DNA from 4 places in the Sphaerimonospora cavernae genome. Region 2 is predicted to be linked to each of the others. Evidence: riboswitches for the same ligand, from Rfam matches in the RefSeq annotation. Region 2 holds a riboswitch; each other region holds the start of a gene.
What was found. Region 2 has a riboswitch for S-adenosylmethionine ahead of ACFHYQ_RS16075 (DUF3293 domain-containing protein). Riboswitches for the same ligand answer to the same signal wherever they lie in the genome.
Positions count from the first base shown of each region.

Region 1: it holds a riboswitch for S-adenosylmethionine, as region 2 does, so the genes downstream of both, ACFHYQ_RS05615 (aminotransferase class V-fold PLP-dependent enzyme) here and ACFHYQ_RS16075 (DUF3293 domain-containing protein) in region 2, are expected to answer to the same signal.
Region 3: it holds a riboswitch for S-adenosylmethionine, as region 2 does, so the genes downstream of both, ACFHYQ_RS15310 (hypothetical protein) here and ACFHYQ_RS16075 (DUF3293 domain-containing protein) in region 2, are expected to answer to the same signal.
Region 4: it holds a riboswitch for S-adenosylmethionine, as region 2 does, so the genes downstream of both, thrC (threonine synthase) here and ACFHYQ_RS16075 (DUF3293 domain-containing protein) in region 2, are expected to answer to the same signal.

Region 1 is NZ_JBHMQT010000006.1:225,004-228,204, forward strand. Features, by position in the region: gene ACFHYQ_RS05615 (aminotransferase class V-fold PLP-dependent enzyme) at 1-1,134, opposite strand, end outside; SAM riboswitch class IV at 1,185-1,300, opposite strand; gene ACFHYQ_RS05620 (cytochrome P450) at 1,576-2,775, shown strand; gene ACFHYQ_RS05625 (SAM-dependent methyltransferase) at 2,765-3,201, opposite strand, start outside.
Region 2 is NZ_JBHMQT010000034.1:10,933-14,133, reverse strand. Features, by position in the region: gene ACFHYQ_RS16080 (hypothetical protein) at 1-813, opposite strand, end outside; gene ACFHYQ_RS16075 (DUF3293 domain-containing protein) at 1,121-1,570, opposite strand; SAM riboswitch class IV at 1,615-1,732, opposite strand; SAM riboswitch class IV at 1,814-1,922, shown strand; gene ACFHYQ_RS16070 (DUF3293 domain-containing protein) at 1,970-2,908, shown strand.
Region 3 is NZ_JBHMQT010000033.1:68,242-71,442, forward strand. Features, by position in the region: gene ACFHYQ_RS15305 (SRPBCC family protein) at 210-659, shown strand; gene ACFHYQ_RS15310 (hypothetical protein) at 939-1,553, opposite strand; SAM riboswitch class IV at 1,602-1,720, opposite strand; gene ACFHYQ_RS15315 (barstar family protein) at 1,807-2,655, opposite strand; gene ACFHYQ_RS15320 (haloalkane dehalogenase) at 2,921-3,201, opposite strand, start outside.
Region 4 is NZ_JBHMQT010000055.1:130,799-133,999, reverse strand. Features, by position in the region: gene ACFHYQ_RS24655 (alpha,alpha-trehalose-phosphate synthase (UDP-forming)) at 1-482, opposite strand, end outside; gene ACFHYQ_RS24650 (RNA polymerase sigma factor) at 521-1,072, shown strand; SAM riboswitch class I at 1,243-1,384, shown strand; gene thrC (threonine synthase) at 1,399-2,673, shown strand; gene ACFHYQ_RS24640 (MoaD/ThiS family protein) at 2,718-2,993, shown strand.

The sequences.
Region 1 (3,201 bases), on a different contig from region 2:
GCCGTGCTCGGCCGCCAGCGTCTCCGCGACCTCGCGGGCGTCCCGGCCGGTCACGGTGAACGACACGATGCCGACACGCGGGTGGTCGGGGCCCCACAGCGACAGCTCACGTACGCCCTCGATCGTGGCGAGTCCGGCGCGCAGGCGGGCGAGCAGCCGCTTCTCCTCCCGGATGAGCCGCTTCCAGCCGGTGGCGTTCAGCGCGTCGCAGGCGGCGGCCAGCGCGACCGCGCCCAGCACGTTTGGGGTGCCCGCCTCGTGCCTGGCCTCGGGGTCGTCGCTCCACTCGAGAACCTCGGGGGCGTCGCCGACGGTGCGCACCGCGCCCCCGCCCCGCAGGTACGGCTCGGCCCGCGCGAGCCAGTCCGGCCGGCCGATCAGCGCCCCGGCCCCGAACGGGGCGTAGAGCTTGTGCCCGGAGAACGCGACGTAGTCGAGGTCGAGCGCGGTCAGGTTGAGCCGCCGGTGCGGGACGAGCTGGGCGGCGTCGACGGCGATGCGGGCGCCGTACCGGTGGGCGATGTGGGCCAGGCCCGCGATGGGCCACAGTTCGCCGGTGACGTTGGAGGCGGCGGTGACGACCAGCAGCGCCGGACCCTCGATCGACGCGAGCGCCTCGTCGGCCGCCCGGACCGCCTCGCCGGGAAACGCCGGCGGCGCGAGCCGTACGGCACGCGACCAGGGCAGCAGGGAGGCGTGGTGCTCGGAGTCGAACACCACGACCGTGGTGCCCTCGGGCAGGCAGCGGGCCAGCAGGTTCATCGCGTCGGTCGTGTTGCGCGTGAAGATCAGCGCGTCGTCGGGCCGGGCGCCGACGAAGGCCCGCACGCTGTGCCTGGCCTGCTCGTACCGCGCCGTCGTGAGCTGCGAGGCGTACCCGGCCCCCCGGTGGACGCTCGAGTAGGCCGGGAGCGCGGCGGCGACGGCGGCGCTCACCGGCTCGAGACAGGGCGCGCTGGCCGCGTAGTCCAGATTGGCGTACGGCACGAGCCTGCCGCCCTTGACGGGCACCCGCAGGTCGGCGCCCAGCACGGCCGGGATCTCACGGGAGCCGGCGGAAACGGAGACGGCGGCGCAATCACCGGCAGTGTGGTCACCGGCAGTGGGGGTGAGGATGCTGAGAACAGCGGACAACGCCAGGCCTCCTTGGAGTCGAGGACCCCGACCACGGCGTCGTACGGCGGAGCCCGCGCTTGTCCGGCACACCTCGTGCCGAACCCGGTCCTCACCCGGGGCACCCCGCCGCGGACGCGAGGGTTGCCGGCCAGCGAGCCGGGGCTTGGCGCTGACACTCATGACCTGATCCGCACTATAACCCACCGTCACCTATCGCCACCAAGCCCCCCTCCTCCCCCCCAGCCCAGCCCACCCCCCACCCCCCCCGCCGTGATCTTGCGAATACTCGCAGGGTGGGCCTCCGACCTGGCCGTCTTCACTGCGTGATCTTGTAGAAGCTCGCAGGGATGACCTCCCACCTGCGCTTTCGTTCTTCGTGATCTTGCGCGTGAGAGAGACGTGGATACGTTGATGGTCCAGGGATAGGAGGTGCCCGGTTGGATGCGTATGGTGTGCATTGTGAAGTTTGATCCCTGGAATCCCGAGTTCATCGCTCACCCGTACGACGCCTATCGTCACCTGCGCGAGAACGACCCCGTCGGCTTCTTCGAGCCGACCGGACAGTGGCTGATCGCCCGCCATGCCGACGTGAACGCACTGCTGCGCGACCGGCGGCTGGGCCGGTCCTATCTCCACATGGCCACCCATGAGGAGTTCGGCAGGCAGCCCGAGCCGGAGTTCCAGGAGCCGTTCTGGCGGGTCATCCGCGCCGGGATGCTGGATGTCGAGCCGCCGGTCCACACCCGGCTGCGCCGCCTGGTGTCCAAGGCCTTCACCCCTCGGATGGTCGAGTCGCTCCGCCCCCGCGTACGGAAGATCGCGATGGAGTTGACCGAGGGACTGGTCGAGCGAGGCGGCGGCGACCTGCTGGCCGAGGTGGCCGAACCGCTGCCGGTGACCGTGATCGCCGAGATGCTCGGTGTGCCGGAGGCCGACCGGCACCTGCTGCGGCCGTGGTCGGCGGACATCTGCGGGATGTACGAGCTCAGCCCCTCGCTGGAGGCACAGCACACGGCGGTGCGGGCGGCCCAGGAGTTCGCCGAATACCTGCGTGACCTCGCCCGGATACGCCGGGACCGGCCGGGCGACGACATGATCTCCGCGCTGGCCCAGGTCGTGGACGACGGGGACCGGCTCACCGAGGACGAGCTGGTCGGCACCTGTGTGCTGCTGCTCAACGCCGGGCACGAGGCGACGGTCAACGCGACCGGCAGCGGGTGGTGGGCGCTGTTCCGTAACCCGGGTGAACTGGAGCGCCTGCGTGCCGACCCCGGTCTGATGCCGACCGCCGTCGAGGAGTTGCTGCGCTGGGACACCCCGGCGCAGATGTTCGAGCGGTGGGTGCTGGAGGACATCGAGGTCGGCGGGGTGACGATCCCTCGCGGGGTCGAGGTGGCGCTGCTGTTCGGCTCGGCCAACCGGGACCCGGAGGTCTTCGCCGACCCCGATCGCCTCGACATCGGCCGGGTCGACAATCCGCACATCTCGTTCGGAGCCGGCATTCACTTCTGTCTCGGCGCGCCGCTCGCGCGGATCGAGATGGCGGAGTCGTTCGGTGCCCTCCTGCGGCTGGCTCCCGGGCTGGCGCTCGCCGAGGAGCCCGCCTGGAAGCCCAACTACATCATCCGTGGTCTGGAGTCGCTCAAGGTCACCGTTTGATCTGGCTCAGCCAGCCGAAGCGGCCGAGGCCCGTGCGGTCGATCAGCTCGGCCTCCTCGGCCGCCCGGCCGAGCGCCCGTACGTAGCCGAGCGGATCGGCGGAGGCGAGCTCGATCGGCGGTCGGGCACCGGTGACCCCGAGATCGCGCAGCGCGGCCCGCTGGGTGGTCAGCGTCGTGGCAGTGGCGCCGGCCCGCTCACCCGCCGCCGCGCACGCGTCCAGCGCGACGTGCGCGGTGATGTCGCACGACCCGTCCGGTACGGCCGGCACCACCGAGCCGTCCCGGTAGGCCGTGATGCTGCCGAGGGGGGGACGGGCGCCGGCGTGGTGGGCGTAGTCGACGGCGACGGCCGTACCGCGCCCGAGCCGTACGATCACCGAGGCCCAGGCCTCGTCGCGTGGGCGGCCGATCTCCGCACGCAGCC
Region 2 (3,201 bases):
CGTCGATCGGGTTGTCGTTGTGCCAGACGGCCTTCGGTCCAGGTAGTAGCTCTCGTAGAGGTCGAAGTCGTCCACGGGTGCTCCCGCGGCCCTGGCCTGCCCGTACGTGCGGGCCTGCTCGACAGCGAGGATGTACGCCTCACGCTGCTCCATCTCGGCCTGCTCCTCGATGAAGAGCACCCCGCCGAGCTCGTGGATGACCAGCGTGCCGTGCGGTTCGCCCTCCGGCCTGAGCGGGTCTTCCCGCCGGCAGCCGAGGATCTCGCCGACCAGAGCACTGTCGACGAAATCGAAGGCCGACAGATGCCTGCCGTACATCCGGACCGCCTCGTGGAACAGCGCCAGGGACTCCTCCGGGCGGTCGTGCAGGGAACGGGACGCCCAGCAGGCGAGCCGGATGCGCTCCTCCGCGAACGGCGCGTCGGTGAACTCCTCGTCGCTCAGGCCGTCCTGCAGCGGCCGGATCCGCGCCAGCGCATCCGTGGCGAGCTCGCGCACCTCCTCCCACCGCTCGTGACCGGCCGCCAGTTCGGCCGCCCGGAACAGCACCTCGATGGCGCTCTCCTCGTCCGTCCCCGTAAGACCCCGGAGGGAGCGCACGGCCGCCCGCGCGGCCTCCGCCGACCGTTCACCCTCGCCGAGCGTGCCGTACAGGTGGGCCAGGGTGAGGTACGCCTTTGGGAGACGAGGGTCTCCCGGGTCGCGGGCGGCCAGGAGCTCCACGGCCCTGGCCAGCGCGGACGCACGGCCGACCGGATTGTCGGAGGTGCTCGCGGAGGTGCTCAGAAGGACCTCGGGATCCTGCCCCACCATCCCCTCCGGCCCGAGCCGGAAGCCCGTCTGCAGCAGGACGAGCGTCTCGTGCGCGACGCTGCGCGTGTATAGGCGGGCAGGCGCCGGTGAACTCGGCTCCGGGACCGCCGTACGTACGGGCCTCGATGTGTACGCGGTGCTCCGGGTCCGCCATCAGCACGCGATAGAAGGCGACGCCGCACCCGTCTCGCAGGACCTCGTCGTACCGGAGGGCGGTCGCACGGGAACACCGTGCGGCCGCATCCCGCAGTTCCTCCCAGGAGGCGTCCAAAACTTCCATTAAGCACCTTTCCGAGGAAAACGCGGGTCAGGCCGCGACCGAGTGCGTACGAGCGACCCAGCCGAACGTTGCCGTACGGATGTCCCGGCACGACAGCAGGCGCCAGGCACCGGGGGTCCAGGTGAAAACGGCGTCCTGGCCGTAGCGGCGGCCGAGCGCGCGGGCCGCACGGTCGTCCAGACCGGCGACGGCCACGCTGTCCTCGATATGCCCCGCGACGAAATCCCCTCCGGCGGCGGGCCACCACCGCAGGCCGAGGGCATCGATCTCGGCGACCAGCGCCGCCTGGGCGTGGGCGTTGACGTCCCGGGGAACCGTACGGCCGCCTGGGTTGAACGCGGTGATCACATGGACCGTTGCGGCCGGCGGCAGGACGCCGGCGCACGTCCCCGGCGCGGCCGGGGTCAGTTCCACAACGGCGGCATCCAGCTGGAAGCGGACGACCGCCGTGCAGTAGAGGTCCCAGGACGAGGTCATGAGGGTCCTTGATGTTCCGGGACCCCCTTACCCGAGGGCAGGGAGATCCGCACTTGCCCCTGCCAGGCCGACAGCGGCCAGGTCTTCCCTGGAGGGCACCTTGCGCGGTGAGGCGAGGTTGCCAGCCGACTCTGATCCAGGGGCGTGGTCGGCTTCGTGACCCGGGCCAGATGCTGGCACAGCCGGCCGGTTTCTGTCCAGGTATTGACCATAAACGGCTTACGTCGCTAATGTCCGGCCCTGGGTCATGAGTTCCAGCGTCAAGCCCCGGCTCGCTGGACGGCATCCCGCCCGCTGCGGGTGCCCCGGGTGACGACCCGCTTCGCGCGAGGCGCGCGGAGAACGGCGGATCACCGGGGCCGGTCAGGCTACCGGGGTCCCAGGCCCCGGAGGTGCGTCATGCCCGTCCCGAACGACTCCTACGCCCTGCGCCGCACCCACTGCCCCGGCTGCGGCGTCTTCTACAACGCCATGAATCTGGGGCCGCGCGAGCCTGTCATCGAAGCGTTCCCCGGCGTGTACTACGCCCAGTGCCCGCACTGCAAGGTCCGGTGGCACGTGCACCGGCCCGGCGCCTCCGAGCGCGACCTGGCCGATCTGTTCGTCGCCGAACGCCCGGCCGAGCAGCCCGACATCACCGCCGCCTGGACCGGCGCCGTGCTCCGCCTCACGCTGGACGACCACATCCTGCGAGTAGGCCCCGCGGTCGGCAGGCCGGACACCGACGAGATTCCGCATCCCCTGGACGAGGTCGCCCACGTGCTGACGGGCTGGAACCCGGGCGGCCTGCCGGGACGCCTGACCCACAATCTGGACGCGCACAAGCGACTGCTCGACGACCTGCGTGAGCGCGGCCTGCACCTGCAGACCGACGCCGCATGCCACCATCCCGAGTTCGCCTGGGCCGAGCAGTCGGTGGTCGTGGTGGGAGCCGAGGAGAGCCTCGTCCTGGAGATCGCCCGCGGCTTCGGCCAGCCGGCCGTCCTGCGCTGGACGGCGGGGTTGCTGACCCCGATCGGCACCCACACCCGGGAACCCCTCGCCGACGGCGACCCGGTCGTCGTCACCCGGCTGCCGCAGCGGCCCTGCGTGATGACCGGCGAGGCCCGGGACGAGGTCTGCCGTAACCCGGGAGGGCCGTGGATCAGCAGGTCGAGGGCTGTCGGCACGGACTGGAACGACCGGCGCACCTGCCTCTACACGGCTCTCGGCTGCGACACCTGCCAGGGCGCCCGCGCCGGCGGAATCGCCGGCGCGGCCGCCCGCGTCGTATCCATCCGGCCCAGCGTTCCCAGCCGGTACGGCCTCGCACGCCGGACGACCGTCACTGGACCGTAACAAAAAGGCTGTGGACTTGATTCACAGAAGCCACATAAAGTGTGATCCCTACCTCTTACACCTCAGGTGGGGCAAACTGTAAGGATCTGCTGGGCGTGAACGACGGGGCCGGTGACCTGTGCAGGACGGTGGTGGTAACGCCGTTGACAGGCCGGTGGGGCCGAGCAGAAACATGCCGCCCACCACCTGGGGCAGAGACCCGATCATGTAGGCCAGGGCGGACAGGCCGGGTGACGCCGTCCGCACGGTCGGCTCCCCAGCCCCCCGGCGGACTCGGCGGTCCCGAGGGTCCA
Region 3 (3,201 bases), on a different contig from region 2:
CCTGTCGCCATCATCCGGCATTCAGGTAGGAGTCCGGCACAGGTTTTCCGGCCGCGGCGACCGGATCAACAGGGCGTAGTAGGCGTCGACCGCAGGCTGACCAGGGTGATCGGGACCGTGGGGAGGCCTCCTCACTTCCGTAGATCGTTTCTTTGTAGGATGCGGGAGACGACGCTCGTCACGCCCAACTGACCCGGGGGTCGACCGTTATGCGATTCGAGACCGGCATCGACATCGACGCGTCTCCGGAGCGGATCTGGCGGGTCATGACGGACGTGGCCAGGTGGCCCGAGTTCCTGCCCACGGTGACCGAGCTCGAGTTTCTCGGCAACGGTCAAGGGGACGGTCCACTGGGCCTCGGCAGCCGTGTCCGGATCAAACAACCGGGGCTTCCCGTGATGGTCTGGCAGGTGACCGAGTTCACGGAGGGCGACTCCTTCGCCTGGCAGGCGACCAGCGGAGGCGTGACCACGGTCGCGGGGCACCCGATCACACCTCGACCGGGCGGCGGATCGCTCCTCCTCACGATCGACCAGTCCGGCCTGCCGGCGCCGCTGGTGGGCCTGCTCACCGGCGGGCGGACCCGCCGGTACATCCGCACGGAGGCCAAGAGCATGAAACTCCGCTGCGAACTCGACCGCGACTCCGGCTCGCGATAGTCCGGCCGATGACATGGGTGAATCTTCGGGGGGCATGAGAGGCGTCTGGCTCGCGGCCGCACTCGCCGGGCTCGCCGCCTGCGGGACGGCGTCCGCGGCGTCCGCTCCCCCGACGCGTTACCAGGCCGACGGATTCGTGCTCGCCGACGCGCGACACGGCCCACAGCTCTGCGCCGGCGTCGCCTTCTCCATGCCGCCCCAGTGCGCCGGGCCCGACATCGTCGGGTGGGACTGGAACACGGTCGAGCACGACGCCCAGGGTGGCGTGCGCTGGGGCGACTACCACGTGGTCGGCACCTGGGACGGCGAACGGCTCACGCTCACCGAGCCGCCTCGCCCCGCGAAACGCCCCGATGCCCCACCTGATCGGTCTGGCTTCACCCCGTCACCGTGCCCGGAGCCCATCGGGGGGTGGCGCCCGGTGGACCCGGCGAAGGCCGCGCCGGCGGCAGCGACACAGTTCCACACGGTCATGGTCTTCACGGCCCGGTTCGCCGCCCCTACGGCGGTGCTGACGAGGGGGAATCCCTCCGCCCTGCCGGGGGCGCTGATCATGACCTTGCCGGACGCCTGCGCGGCCACCCCCGCCGCTCGCAGTGCCGTTCCGATATCCCGGACGGGTGTCAGGCGGCGGAGCCGCACCGCCTCGTCCTGCTGTCCGGCGGCCCGCATCCATGCCGCCAGGCAGGTCCGGACCAGCCAGTCCTGCGCGAGGCGGACGCGGTCCCCGTCCCTGCCGTCATCGGCCGTTCCCGCGAGGTGGGGAAGCACCGGGCGGAGTCGCAGGCAAAGCTCGTCGGGGAAGGCGGCGTCGATCACCTGCACGGCTGAACTCAGGACCGGCGAGATGTCGTGGACCGCGGCGTCGCGGAAGAAGTCGCGTTCGTAGGTCATGAAGGTCCTCTGGCTGTCAGGGGACCCCCTTACCGGGAGAGGCAGGGAGATCCGCGCTTGCCACTGCCGATGCCGGCAGCGGCCAGGTCTTCCCTGGAGGGCACCTTGCGCGGTGAGGCGAGGTTGCCAGCCGACGATCGTCCAGGGGCGCGATCGGCTTCGTGACCCAGCACCGATCCTGGCACGCCCACCGTCTCCTCGTCCACCTCAAACTCTCCGTGTATTTGATTCACTCTCACTACCGACAAAACGTTCATCGCAGTTCAACCTCGGCCCCGCGGTCGGTGAAGATGCCGAGCAGGTCTTGCAAGGTGATCGCCGGGCCCCAGGATCGCTGGTCGTAGGCCGGGCGGTCATAGCCCGGCACGAGGTGCCGACGGGCCACGTCGGCGTCGCGCCAGATGAGCCGGAACGGCGGCGCAGCCCCCCACTGACCGCGCAGGCAGTCATCAAGCGCGGAAAGGTTCCAGCCGAAGTAGCCGCCGGGGCCGTTGATGGCCTCACCCAGAGCGCAGTAAAAGCCCTCGATGTCGGTGACGAACCGGCCGTCGAGGTGGTAGGTGCCTCCGGCGGGCCGGTCAGGCTGCCCGTCGGGGTGGTGGCACAGGGCCGCGCCGGACCATTGGTGCCGCAGCGCCCGGTCGTAGCCGGCCCACAGGTTGGGCCGGATCGGTCGGCCTATGTGCCACAGTTCCCAGATCGCGCGGGCACCGCTGGGCAGGGGCTCATAGAGCCCGTCGTCGAGGATGAGGTCGATCAGGCCCGTGCCGAGGCGGGAGGGGCCTGCTCCGGTTACGGTGGCCGACACCATCTTGGCCATGGCCACCGTGCGCCCGCTGCGGTCGACGGCGTGAATCACTGCCCGCAGGTGGCGCCGCCGGGCCGATCGCCGCTCCAGCAGGGCCTGCAGCGGCGGCTCGGGCCGACAGCCGATCAGGGTGAACTGCTCCGGGACCGGGGGCGGCGCGGGCTCGACGAACAAGCCGTCGATCTCGGCGCACAGCGCCAGGGGGACGTCGGAGTCGTCCACGCCGCTGCTGCCGTCATCGATCAGCAACCACCGCAGCGGCACATCCTGCCCCCAGGTCCATGCCTGATCCATCCGGCCTCCGGTTCGAGATGATGCCGTCACCCGGCCGCGACTCTACTGCCGTTCACTGAGTATCAGTGTTTCTCAGTGTTTCTCAGTGATTTCGCCCGTTTCCTGGCGAAGGTCCCCGCCTCCCAATCTCGGGTCTGACTACGTGGTCGTCACACCCCGTCGCCCAGGACAAGAGAACGTTGGGGGCGATAGCAGTCAGGGCCGCACCGCACCGGTCTTCCTGTCTCTGGCGATCTCGAACTCGGCCGGTTGGTGACGTACGGCCCTACTGCTGGGACCATGCGCGGACGAAGGCCGCGACGACCTCGCCCAGCTCGTGTCCGGCGTCCTCCTGCAGGAAATGACCGGCGTTCGCGATGACGGGGTGATCGAGGCCGGCCGCGCCGGGGATCGTCTTCTTCAGGATCGGCGCCATGCCACCGGTGATCGGGTCCCGGTCGGAGAATGCCACCAGGAATGGCAGGTCGAGCGTGGCGAGGACCGCCCAGGCGGCCCGGTTGGCCGGCGCGGCGGGATCATCGGGCGTGGTGGGCACCAGGTTCGGCA
Region 4 (3,201 bases), on a different contig from region 2:
ATCGCCGGGGCCAGCGTCAGGTGGTAGTCCTGCACCATCACGCGGGATCCGGGCCCGGCCTCCTCGGCGAGCGCGAGCGCGAAAGCGCCGTTGTACTCCCGGTAGGACTCCCACTCGCGGCGGAAGCGTATGCCGAACTGCGGCGTGAACGGCGTGTTGTAGAGCAGGTGGTTGACGAACCACAGGGTCGAGTTGGCCACGGCGTTGTAGGCCCGATGGAAGACCGCCGGCGGGATGTCGAGCATCCGGACCGGCCCGGCGTCGAACGCGCGGTCGAGTCGCCCGCCGGGCGCGAGTCGTACGGCACCGCGGTCGCCGTCGGACAGCGCGGCGCAGACCCACAGCAGGTCACCGTCCCTGGCCACCTCCGACAGCCCGGAGACCAGACCGCCACCGCCCCGGCGCATGGTGAGCGTGCCGTCGTCCGACATGGAGAACGACACCGGCCCCCGGTTGGAAGCGATCAGAACCTGGCTGCTCATGAATCAATAGGATGTCAAAAGGAGGGGCGGAAACGGCAATGGCAATGGACGAGACAACTGAGGATCTGGCCAGGGCGGCCGCCGGAGGCGATCATCGATCACTCGGCGAACTGCTCCGCCGGATCGAGCCCGACGTGCTGCGGCACTGCGAGCGACTTCTACCCTATCGTCAGGACGCCGAGGAGGCGTGCCAGGACACGCTGCTCGCCGTGGCGCGCAACATCGGCAGGTTCGAGGGCCGGGCCAAGTTCAGCACCTGGCTGCACATCGTGACCGTCAACTGCACGCGGACCACCTACCGCTCGCTGAAGCGGCGCGCGGCCGAGCAGGCGGAGGAACTACCCGAGCAGCGCCCCGATCCTCGGCGGGTCAGCGTCATCGCCGGATCGCGGCTCGATCTGCTCGACGCCATGGAGTCGCTGGAGGCGGACAAGCCCGATCTCGCTCAGGCGCTGGTGCTGCGCGACATCTGCCAACTCGATTACCTGGAGATCGCCGAGCAGCTCGGCATCCCGCTCGGCACCGCCAAATCGCGGATCCACCAGGCCCGCAAGTACGTGCAGTCGGCACTCGGCGACGCCTACGGGTGACCTGCTTGATACCGGGCTCGCGTACGGATGGTGGGACGATTTGTCTCGTCTATTGAGAAGCGGGACCGGATTCCGGGAACGCCGGGGTACAGTGCTTACGGACGTTCCCCCATGCCATTCGACGACTCGGGACACGACCTGGGACAACTGAACGTCCACACAACTGAACATGCTCATCCAGAGGGGTGGAGGGACCGGCCCTGCGAAGCCCCGGCAACCCTCCCGTGACCGAACTCGTGACCACGAGGCCCGGCCGGGACAGGGTGCCAATTCCGGGCTCGCGGTCAAGGTGGTCGCGAGCGAAGATGAGGGAAGGGCCTCGCTTCATGGCGCACACCAATGCCCCCGGTTCCAGCACCACGACCAGTTCTGAGTTCGGCCCCGCCACGGGTCTGTCCTGTCGCGAATGCGGCACCGTCTACGATTTGGGGCCGATCTTCGCCTGTGCCGAGTGTTTCGGGCCGCTCGAGGTGACGTACGACTTCGGCGATGTCCGCCGCGAGGACATCGAGTCGGGACCGACGAACATCTGGCGCTACCGGGCGCTTCTGCCGGTTCCCGCGGACGTGGCGGCCAAGCCCAATCTCCAACCCGGGTGGACCAAGCTGGTCAAGGCGGACAGGCTCGCGGCCGAGCTGGGGCTACGCTCGCTGCACATCAAGGATGACTCGGGCAACCCCACCCACTCCTTCAAGGATCGGGTCGTGGCGATCGCCCTCGAGGCGGCCAGAACCTTCGGTTTCCACACGCTCTCCTGCTCCTCCACCGGCAACCTGGCGGGCGCCGTCGGCGCCGCCGCCGCCCGTGCCGGCCTCGACTCCTGCGTGTTCATCCCCGCCGACCTCGAGGCGGCCAAGGTCACGATGGCCTCGGCGTACGGCGGCCGCCTCGTCGGCATCCAGGGCACCTATGACGAGGTCAACCGCTTCTGCTCCGAGCTGATCGGCGACGAGCTCGGCGAGAAGTGGGGCTTCGTCAACGTCAACCTCCGGCCTTACTACGCGGAGGGGTCCAAGACGCTCGCGTACGAGATCGCGGAGCAGCTCGGCTGGCGGTTGCCCGACCAGATCGTCATCCCGGTGGCCTCCGGTTCGCAGCTCACCAAGGTGGACAAGGGCTTCCGTGAGCTGATCAGGCTCGGCCTGGTGGAGGACCGTCCGTACCGGATCTTCGGCGCCCAGGCGGAGGGTTGCTCACCGGTCTCAAGGGCGTACAAGGCGGGGCACGACGTGGTGCAGCCGGTCAGGCCGGACACGATCGCCAAGTCGCTGGCGATCGGCAACCCGGCGGACGGGCCGTACGTGCTGGACATCGCGCGGCGCACGGGCGGTGCGGTGGAGGACGTCGACGACCACGAGGTGGTCGAGGCCATCCGTCTGCTGGCGCGGACCGAGGGCGTTTTCGCCGAGACCGCCGGCGGTGTGACGGTCGGCGTGCTGCGCAAGCTGGCGCGCGAAGGCAGGCTCGACCCGGACGCCGAGACCGTCGTACTCAACACGGGCGACGGGTTGAAGACGCTCGATGCGATCGCCGAGCAGGCCCGTCCGGCGGCCGTCATCCGGCCGTCTCTCGACGCGTTCCGTACGGCTTTCGCCAACTGACCGCGTTTCCCTGAGCCCACTTCCAATCACGAAAGCGAGTGAAAATGAGCGTTTCTGTACGGATTCCGACGATTCTGCGCACATACACGAATGGGGTCGCGGAGGTGTCCGGAGAAGGTGCGACGCTTCGCGAGGTCCTGCAGAAGCTGGATGCGGACTACCCGGGCATCGGAGGTCGAATCTTGGACGAAACGGGCAAAATACGGCGTTTTGTCAATGTCTATGTCGGGGAAGAGGATGTCCGATTTGCCGAGGGGTTGGACACCTCCACGCCGGACGGCGCGCAGATCTCGGTGATCCCGGCAGTCGCGGGCGGCTGAGCCTCTCCGCACCTAGAGGGCGCCTGACCTGGGCATTTGTCATCGCCCAAGTCGGGCGCTACCTGTCAAATGGTGCAATTATCAACTATCGCCCACTAAAGTGAATATTCCCTGATCCTGCGTTGAGCGAACACCTCGTAGTAGTTTGCGGATTTACTCTGTTGTCCGATGCCTTGACACGGGTATCGTCGAGGACGATCGACGAAAA